DNA from 3 places in the Cupriavidus sp. C2SS-8b genome. Region 1 is predicted to be linked to each of the others. Evidence: predicted binding sites of a transcription regulator. Region 1 holds the regulator's gene; each other region holds the start of a gene.
What was found. Region 1 encodes sigma-54, which starts transcription at its own class of promoters, with help from an activator protein. Its sites were predicted from a motif close to TGGCANGNAANCTGCTTT; they were not measured.
Positions count from the first base shown of each region.

Region 1 (3,232 bases):
ATGGACCGCGTCCGGCGTGGCCAGGGTTGCCAGGCCTTCGCGCATGTCGCGATCCGACAGCAGCTGGGCGATTTCGGAAAGAATCTCGAGATGCTGCTGCGTAGCCTGTTCCGGCACCAGCAGGAAGATCAGCAGCGAGACCGGCTTGCCATCCGGCGATTCGAACGGGATCGGCTCGGCCAGCCGCATGAAGGCCGCCAGCGGTTGCTTCAGTCCCTTGATGCGCCCGTGCGGAATGGCCACGCCCGCGCCCAGGCCGGTCGAACCGAGCGACTCGCGCGCGAACAGGTTGTCGGTCACGGTCGCCCGCGCCACGCCATGGTTGTTCTCGAATAAGAGCCCGGCTTGCTCGAATACACGCTTCTTGCTGGTGACGCTGACGTCGAGGTTGATGTTGCCGGGTGGCAGCAGTTTGGCCAAACGATTCATGGGCGATGCGAGGATTTCAGTTAGCAGGCAGATCGGACTGCTCAGCCCGGAAACGAAGTGGGGCCGGTTTGCGGCCACGCCATGGCTCACCAGGCGTTCGGCCATTATAGAGCAGCGTCTCCCCTGTCCTTGTGCAATGCAGCGCCGGGCCCCTGTATGGCCCGGTCCGTGCTGGTGCCGCCACACCTGGGTACGGTGGCCGCGCCGGAGTCGCCACGCGCGATGTCTTGGAGAGCATACACCGTGCTGCGCCAGTTGCGAACACTTGTGTCCAGGACGCGCGCCAGGTCAGGGCTACAGATGCAAAAAAGCCGCGCTACATGGCGCGGCTTGCTTTTATCAGTCCTGTTTCAATGCCCAGCCTTGCGGCTGGCAGGCTTGATCATTGCTGCTGTAGTTGAGACTCGGCCATCTGGTACTTGACCGCTTCGCGGTCGTGGCCTTGAACGCGGTCCTTATAGCGAAGCACCTGGCGGTCCAGCTTGTCGACAAGTGCGTCGATGGCCGCATACAGGTCTTCGTGATGGGCTTCCACAAAAATGTCCTTGCCCCGAAGGTGCAAATTGATTTCCGCGTACTGACGCCTGTCCTTTTCCTTGTGATTGTCGACTGAGAGTAGCACGCTGACGCCAATGACTTGATCGAAATGCCTGACGATACGCTCCAGCTTCGTTTCCACGTACTCACGCAGCGGCGGCGTGATGTCCAGGTGGTGTCCACTGATCTTGAAGTTCATAGCGCTTCTCCTTCTGAAAGAGCTGCACCAGGCAGGCGGTGCAACTCGGCTACAAAGTCTTGCGGAGATTGACAGCAGGGATCTTCAGGGCTTCGCGATACTTGGCGACGGTACGGCGCGCGACAACGAAGCCTTGTTCACCCAGCAATTCGGCAATTCGGCTGTCGGAAAGAGGACTCCTCGGGTCTTCGGCTCCTATAAGTTGCTTGATCAAGGCGCGGATCGCCGTTGAGGAAGCCGCCCCACCGGTTTCGGTGGAAACGTGGCTGCCAAAAAAGTACTTCAGTTCGAAAGTACCCATCGGCGTTGCCATGTATTTATTGGTCGTCACCCGGGATATGGTTGACTCGTGTAATCCCAGTGTATCGGCAATCTCCCGCAAAACCAAGGGGCGCATCGCGATTTCCCCGTGCGTGAAGAAGTTCTTCTGACGCTCGACAATCGCCTGCGAAACTCGCAGGATCGTGTCGAACCTTTGCTGGATATTCTTGATCAGCCAGCGCGCTTCCTGCAGCTTTTGCTGCAGCCCCGCGGCACCGGATTCTCCCTTGGCGCCACGCAGGATCTGCGCGTACATGTCGTTGATGCGCAGGCGCGGCATCACATCCGGATTGAGCTGCGCGATCCAGCCGCCGCCGCCCTTGCGCACGAATACGTCGGGCACCACGAAGTCCGCTTCAGGGCGGCTGTATGCGTGGCCCGGGTAGGGCGCGAGCGAGCGGATCAGTTCATGCGCGGCCTTGAGCGCTGCTTCATCCACCTGCAGTGCTTTTTTCAGGCGCGTGTAGTCGCGCACGGCAAGCAGTTCGAGATGATGGTTGACGATCGAGAGCGCCAGCTCGCGCTGCGGATGCTGCAGCCGGCGCAGTTGCAAGCTCAGGCATTCGGCGGCATTGCGCGCGCCCACGCCGGGCGGGTCGAAGCTTTGCAGCAGCGTGAGGATCGCCTGCAATTCGTCGACCTCGAATTCGAGTTCCTCGGGCAACTCGGTGCAGATCTCGTCGAGCGACGCGCTCAGGTAGCCATCGTCGTCGAGCGATTCGATCAGGAAGATCGCCAGGCCCTTGTCGCGCGTCGAGATCTTCAGCGGCGCGAGCTGCTCCATCAGGTGTTCGCGCAGGGTGGGTTCGGCGTCGCGCAGCTGCATGGGCGTCTTCTCGTCGTCCTCACCCTGCGGGCGCCGCGCGAAATCGTCCAGGCTCCAGTCGCTGCCGTAATCTTCGCTACCGCTGTCGCTATAGCTCTCATCCTCGCTGGCCGGGCTGCTGGCGTTCGCGTCGCTGTTGCCCTGCGGTTCGGCCGGTGCGGGCGCGGGTGCGCTCTGCAGGTTGACCGAGCCATCGGCCGCCACGCGCAGCGGGCTGTCGATCCAGTCGTTCTCGCGCTCCAGCAGCGGGTTTTCCGTCAAGGCCTGCTCGACTTCCTGCTGCAGCTCAAGCGTAGAAAGTTGCAGCAGCCGGATCGACTGCTGCAGTTGCGGCGTGAGTGCCAGATGCTGGGAGAGACGGAGCTGTAGCGACGGTTTCATGCGACCTATTCTATGCGCATCCAACCGATGTTGGAACGGAAATTGCTATCGCTGATGCTGCCTGATCGTCTCTGCCAAGCGCACCTGCCGCCCCGGCTTCACATGCGGAAGTTTTCGCCCAGGTAGACGCGGCGCACCGACTCGTTGGCGATGATTTCGTCGGGCTGGCCCGATGCGAGTACGGTGCCTTCGCTGATGATGTACGCGTGGTCGCAGATGCCAAGCGTCTCGCGCACGTTGTGGTCGGTGATCAGCACGCCGATATTGCGCGCCTTGAGGAAGCTGACGATGCGCTGGATCTCGCCGACCGCGATCGGGTCCACGCCGGCGAACGGTTCATCGAGCAGGATGAAGCGTGGCGAGGAAGCCAGCGCGCGGGCGATTTCCACGCGGCGGCGCTCGCCGCCCGACAGCGACAGCGCAGGGTTGTTGCGCAGGTGGGCGATCTGCAGGTCGTCGAGCAGCGTATCGAGGCGGCTGTCGATCTCGGCCTTCGGCAGCGGCTTGCCGTTGACCAGCTGCAGCTCCAGCACCGCGCG
Region 1 is NZ_CP172716.1:405,163-408,394, forward strand. Features, by position in the region: gene ACIGJB_RS01875 (PTS sugar transporter subunit IIA) at 1-429, opposite strand, end outside; gene hpf (ribosome hibernation-promoting factor, HPF/YfiA family) at 812-1,165, opposite strand; gene ACIGJB_RS01885 (RNA polymerase factor sigma-54) at 1,215-2,693, opposite strand; gene lptB (LPS export ABC transporter ATP-binding protein) at 2,792-3,232, opposite strand, start outside.

Region 2 (3,232 bases), on a different replicon from region 1:
GATCAACCAGCCTGGGTTCAGCTCTTATGCAGCTTGAACACCCATACCGATCCGCCCTGCTCCAGGAAATTCACGCGCTTGGCGACTTCCCCGCCCCACAGCGGCACCGCCCCGCCCCAGCCCGACACCACGGCCACGTACTGCTCGCCGTTGTCTTCCCAGGTGACCGGCGGCGCCACCACGCCGCTGCCGGTCTGGAACTTCCAGAGTTCCTTGCCGGTCTTGGCGTCGGCGGCCTTCAGGTAGCCTTCGGGCGTACCCCAGAACACCAGGCCGCCGGCGGTGGTCATCACCCCGCCCCACAGCGGCGCGTTGTTCTTGACCTCCCAGATGATCTTGCCGGTCTTGGGGTTGATGGCGCGCAGCGCGCCGATGTAGTCCTCGTTCAGCGGATGGATGGTGAAGCCGGCGCCCAGGTAGGCGGCGCCCTTCTTGTAGCTGACGGGCTCGTTCCAGATATCCATGGCCCACTCGTTGGCCGGCACGTAGAACAGGCCGGTCTGCGGGCTGTAGGCCATCGGCTGCTGGTTCTTGCCGCCGAGGAAGCCGGGCGCGGCCAGCACGGACTTGCCCTTCTTCGGGTCGGTGCCGCTGGCCGGGTCGCCGGGGCGGCCTTCGTCGATATAGTTGGGCCGGCCGGTCTTCAGGTCGATGCCGCTGGCCCAGGTGATCTTCTTCACGAACGGGAACGCATTGACCAGCTTGCCGTTGTTCGCGTCGTTGACATAGAAGAAGCCGTTGCGGTCTGCCTTGCCGCCCATGCGCTTGCCGTCCAGGTCGAAGGTCACGAACTCGTTGACGCCGTCGAAATCCCAGCCGTCGTTCGGGGTGTTCTGGTAGTGCCAGACGATCTTGCCGGTGGCCGGATCGATGGCCACCGTCGACGCCGAGTAAAGGTTGTCGCCCTTGCGGATATGGCTGTTCCACGGGCCGGGGTTGCCGGTGCCGAAGTAGACCAGCCCCGTCGACGGATCATAGGTGCCGCCGAGCCAGGTGGCGGCGCCGCCGGTCTTCCAGGTCTCGCCGGGCCAGCTGGCGTTCTCGGTGCCGGTCACGCCGTTCTCGGTCTTGTTGCCGTCCTTGTCGTACTTGTAGCCCATGTGGCCTTCGACCACCGGACGCGACCACACCAGCTGCCCGCTCTTGGCATCGCGCGCCTCGACCCGGCCGACCACGCCGAATTCGCCGCCCGAAATGCCGGTGAGCACCATGCCCTTGACGATCAGCGGCGCCGCCGTGTACGAATAGCCCGCGGCATAGTCCGCCAGCTTCTCCTTCCAAACCACCTTGCCAGTTTTCTGATCAAGCGCCACGAGTTGCGCATCCAGCGTCCCGAAGATCACCAGGTTGTCGTAGAGCGCCGCGCCGCGGTTGACCACGTCGCAGCACGGCATGATGCCTTCCGGCAGCCGGTGCTCGTACTTCCACAACTTGGCGCCGGTCTTCAGGTCGAGCGCGTAGATGCGCGAGTACGACGCCGTGACAAACATCTTGCCGTCGTGGATCAGCGGCTGGGCTTCCTGTCCGCGCTGCTTCTCGCCACCGAACGAGAACGACCACGCCGGCACCAGGTTGCCGACATTTTTGGTGTTGATGCGCGTAAGCCCGGAATAGCGCTGGCCTTGCGGCCCCATGCCCCATGACAGCACGTCGCCGGGGCTCTTCGCATCGTTCTCGATCATGGCATCGGTCACCGCCGCCTGCGCGGCCAGCGTGGCCACGGCAGCCGCGGCTGCCACCACTACTCGTAAGGTCCTCATTGTCTTCTCCTCGTTATTTTCCGTTTCCACCGGTGCGCCACTGCGCCGCAACCAGTGACGCAGTTGGCAATTCCCATGCCAATCGGATTTGCGCGCCAGTCCGCCGATTGCCGCCGCGTGGCGGCGTTGCAGCCGTGTCAGCACGCAACATTGCGTTGCATCTGCTCCAGAACTGAACAGCCAGCAGTGGCCGCGCCATCAGCCAAAGCCGTGCGCCACCGCATAGCGATGCATCTCGACGCGGTTGGCCAGCCCCATCTTCTTGCGGATCAGCGTCTGGTAGTTGGCCACGGTCTTGGTGCTGAGGCAGAAATGCGCGGCGACGTCCTCGATCGCGGTGCCGCGCGCGAACTGCCGGAACAGGTCGAATTCTCGCGGCGACAGCGCGAAGTGCGGCGGCTGCGTGCCCATGTCGACCAGGCCGGCAATGTCATCGGACAGCACTTGCTGCCCTGCGGCGATCTTTCGCACCGCGTCCACCAGCGCGTCGGGCGCGCTGCTCTTGGTCAGGTAGCCGGCCGCGCCGGCGCGCATCGCCTGCATCACGACGGCCGCGCTGTCGTGCATGCTGAACACCAGCGTGCGCAGCGCCGGCACACGCACGCCCAGCCGCCGCAGTATCTCCAGGCCGCCGCGGCCCGGCATCGACAGGTCCAGGATCAGCACGTCGGCCCGTGTCCGGACCAGCCAGTCGTAGGCGGCATTGCCGTCGCCGAACTCCGCCACCACGCGCATGCCTTCGTCCAGTTCGAGCAGGCGCCGGTAGCCCGTGCGCACCACGGCATGGTCGTCGGCAATCACCACATCGATCGGGTTCATGCCGCCTGCCTCCCTGCTTGCATCGATGACGCCTCCTGCGCGGGCGCAGGCAGCGGAAAACTTGCGCTCAGGCGGCAACCCCGCGTATCCCCGGTGCGTTGAGCGTCTCCGACCAGCAGCGTGGCGCAATGCGCCCAGGCGCGCTCGTGCATGCCCCGCAGGCCATGGCTGCGCTGCAGGGCCGCGTCGATGTCACCGATGCCAGCGCCGTCGTCCTCCACACACCAGCAGACCTTGTCCCCATTCCTTGCGATGCAGACCGACGCCCGGCGAGCGCCGGCGTGGCGCATGACATTGGTCAGCGCCTCCTGCGTCATCCGGTAGAGCGTCAGGGTCAGGTCCGGCCCCAGCATGGCGCCGCCAAGATCGACGGCGCAATCGAGCCGCACCGACTGGCCCGGCTGTCCCCGCCAGCTGCGCACCAGGTCCTGCAGCAGCCGGTCCACGCCGGCGACGTGTCCGTCTGGCTGCGCGCCATGCGGGCGCAGCCGATGCAGCAGGTGGCGCACTTCGTCCTGGATCCGGGCGCAATGTCCAGCCAGGTCGTTGGCCACGATCTGCAGCATCGGCGCATGCGAGCACTTGCGCACCAGGTACGTGGCATCGGCGCGCATGGCGGTCAGCACCTGGCCGAACTCGTCGTGCAATTCACG
Region 2 is NZ_CP172717.1:1,282,172-1,285,403, forward strand. Features, by position in the region: gene ACIGJB_RS22845 (PQQ-dependent methanol/ethanol family dehydrogenase) at 18-1,760, opposite strand; gene ACIGJB_RS22850 (response regulator) at 1,959-2,579, opposite strand; gene ACIGJB_RS22855 (sensor histidine kinase) at 2,576-3,232, opposite strand, start outside.
Region 2: ACIGJB_RS22845 (PQQ-dependent methanol/ethanol family dehydrogenase) is a predicted target of sigma-54. The motif match lies at 1,824-1,841, and genes of this name have one in related genera.

Region 3 (3,232 bases), 840 kb from region 1:
AGCGTCGGCTGGGCGATGTACTGCTCGGGGCGCGACTTCACCACCTCGCGGAAGGTATCGATCTCCGCGCGCGTGGCCGCCGGCCCGACCAGCATGCCGTAGCCGCCCGCGCCATGGGTTTCCTTGACCACCAGTTCCGCCATGTTGTCGAGCACGTATTGCAGGTCGTCCGGGCGCCGGCACATATAGGTCGGCACGTTGTTGAGGATGGCCTCCTCGCCCAGGTAGAAGCGGATCATGTCGGGCACGTACGGATAGATCGACTTGTCGTCCGCCACACCGGTGCCGATGGCATTGCAGATGGTCACGTTGCCCGCGCGGTAGACCGACAGCAGCCCGGCCGCGCCGAGCGAGGAATCGTGCCGGAACACGAGCGGATCGAGGAAATCGTCATCCACGCGGCGGTAGATCACGTCGATGCGCTGCGGCCCCTGCGTGGTGCGCATGTAGAGATGGTCGTCCTCGACGAACAGGTCGCTGCCTTCGACCAGTTCGACGCCCATCTGCTGCGCCAGGAAGGCGTGCTCGAAATACGCCGAGTTGTACATGCCCGGTGTCAGCACGACCACGGTCGGATCGGCGATGGCCTGCGGCGAAACCCCGCGCAGCATGTCCAGCAGCAGGTCGGGATAGTGGGCCACCGGCGCGACGCGGTTGCGCGCGAACAGGTCTGGGAACAAGCGCATCATCATCTTGCGGTTTTCGAGCATGTACGACACGCCCGACGGTACGCGCAGGTTGTCTTCCAGCACGTAGAACTCGCCCTCGCCCGCCCGCACGACGTCGATGCCGGCCACGTGCGCGTAGACGTCGTGGGGCACGTCCAGGCCCAGCATCTCGGGGCGGTACTGGGCGTTGTTGTAGATCTGGTCCGGCGGGATCACGCCGGCGCGGATGATGTCCTGCCCGTGGTAGATATCGTGGATGAAGCGGTTCAGCGCCGCCACGCGCTGGCGCAGGCCCTTGTCCAGGGTCGCCCATTCGCTGGCCGGGAAGATGCGCGGGATCACGTCGAACGGAATGGTCCGCTCGGTGCCGCTGTTGGCTTCATCCTTGTCGCCGTAGACCGCGAACGTAATGCCCACGCGCCGGAAGATCAGGTCGGCCTCGGCGCGCTTGTTGGCCATGGTGTTCTCGGACTGCCGCGCGAGCCAGTCGGAGAATTGCCGGTAGTGCGGTCGTACCAGGCCACCCGGCAATGCCTGTCCCGCCTGGATGACGGTATTGCTCTCGCCATCCCGCCAATCCAGCATCTCGTCGAAAAAACGCGCCGCCATGATGACCCTTCCCTCCGTGAAATCGGGGGGCGTCCTGGTCGCCTGGCCTGCCGGTCTCCCACCGGAATCGCCGCCCCTTGTTTTTTGGCTCTACAGACTGTCGAGTGAACTGGCCCTTTCAGCATACTTGTGCCAGCGAAAGCCGCAAGTTTCCGCGATGGCGCGGCACGGAAACGGGTGAAGCAAGATGCCTGCCAGGGTGACTGCAGGCGCGCGTGCGGGAGTGGGTCAGCGCGCGGTGGCGCGGTGGCGTCCGCCGTCGTCGAGGATGGCCTGCACCAGCGCCTCCGGCGTTTGCCGGATATCGAGCACCAGCGCACCTTCGGGTTCTTCGAGGGTATCGAGCTGGCTCTGCAGCAATGCGGGGTTGAAGAAGTGGTCCGTGCGAGCGGACAGGCGCGAGCCGATCACCGACGCGTCGCCCTTCATGTAGACGAAGGTCACGCCGCCGTCCGGCGGCGTCAGCCGGTCGCGATACACCTGGCGCAGCGCGGAGCAGGTGAACACGTGGGTCCGGCCCTCGGCCCGCGCGGCATCGATGGCTGCGCGCATGGCCGCCAGCCACGGCCAGCGGTCCTCGTCGGTTAGCGGGATGCCCGCGTGCATCTTGGCCTTGTTGGCGGCGCTGTGGAATTCGTCCGCGTCATGGAACGCGCAGCCCAGGCGTTGCGCCAGCATTTCGCCAACCGTGGATTTGCCGCTGCCGGAAACGCCCATCAGGATATAGATCATGTCTGCTCCATCGATCATGGTGTCGGATGGTTTGCCCCATCCTTGTCGGTAGCCTGGGCGCCGGCTGGCGGCGCGCAGGTGCCCGGCTGGCGGCTGGCACCGGCCGGGAGGAATCGAGTCAATCGGATGAAACGGGCCTTGGCCCGGCTATTGTGCGACGGAATGCGCCGCCGTGGCAGTTCCGGGCGCGACGGCCGCCGGCATGGCGTCGGCCTCGGACAGGTCGAGTGCGCTGCCGCCCTCTTCCGCCATGCGCGCGTGGCGCCGGAACAGGCCGAACAGGCCGCGGCCCATGCTGAACCGGGCGAAATCATCGGCCGGCGCTGGCGCGACGGGGCGCGCCGCGAATTCGGCCGGATCACCGAGCCAGGCAAGCGTGCCCGCAACGGCGTCCATGCGCACCAGGTCGCCGTCGCGCACGCGCGCCAGCGGTCCGCCGGCCAATGCCTCGGGGCCCATGTGGATCACCGCGGGGACCTTGCCGGACGCGCCGGACATGCGGCCATCCGTGACCAGCGCCACGCGGTGCCCCGCATCCTGCAGCGCACCCAGCACGGGCGTCAGGCGATGCAGTTCTGGCATGCCGTTGGCATTGGGCCCCTGGAAACGGACCACGGCCACCACGTCGCGGTTCAACTCCCCCGCTTCGAAGGCCGCTTGCAGGGCCTCCTGCGAATCGAACACGCGCGCCGGCGCCTCGACCACGCGGTGTTCGGGCGCCACGGCGGACACCTTGATCACGCCGCGGCCCAGGTTGCCCTGCATCAGGCGCAGGCCACCCTCGTCGGAGAACGGCTCGGCCGCCGTGGCGAGGACCTGCGCGTCGCCGCTGGTCTTGGCGCCATCGCGCCACTGCAGGACGCCGTCGACCAGCACCGGCTCCTGCGTGTAGCGCGCCAGGCCAGGGCCGGCCACGGTCTGCACGTCCTCGTGCACCAGTCCGGCCTCCAGCAGCTGGCGAATCACGTAGCCCACGCCGCCCGCGGCGTGGAAGTGGTTCACGTCCGCCGAGCCGTTCGGATAGACGCGCGCCAGCAGCGGCGTGATGCGGGACAGGCGGTCAAAGTCATCCCAGTCGATCAGCACACCCGCCGCGCGCGCCATGGCGACGAGATGGATGGTGTGGTTGGTGGAACCGCCGGTGGCCAGCAGGCCGACCATCGCGTTGACGATGGCGCGCTCGTCGACGATGCGCGCCATCGGCAGGTACTCGCCGCCGCGTG
Region 3 is NZ_CP172716.1:1,246,329-1,249,560, reverse strand. Features, by position in the region: gene ACIGJB_RS05760 (circularly permuted type 2 ATP-grasp protein) at 1-1,277, opposite strand, end outside; gene ACIGJB_RS05755 (gluconokinase) at 1,506-2,009, opposite strand; gene edd (phosphogluconate dehydratase) at 2,157-3,232, opposite strand, start outside.
Region 3: ACIGJB_RS05760 (circularly permuted type 2 ATP-grasp protein) is a predicted target of sigma-54. The motif match lies at 1,457-1,474, and genes of this name have one in related genera.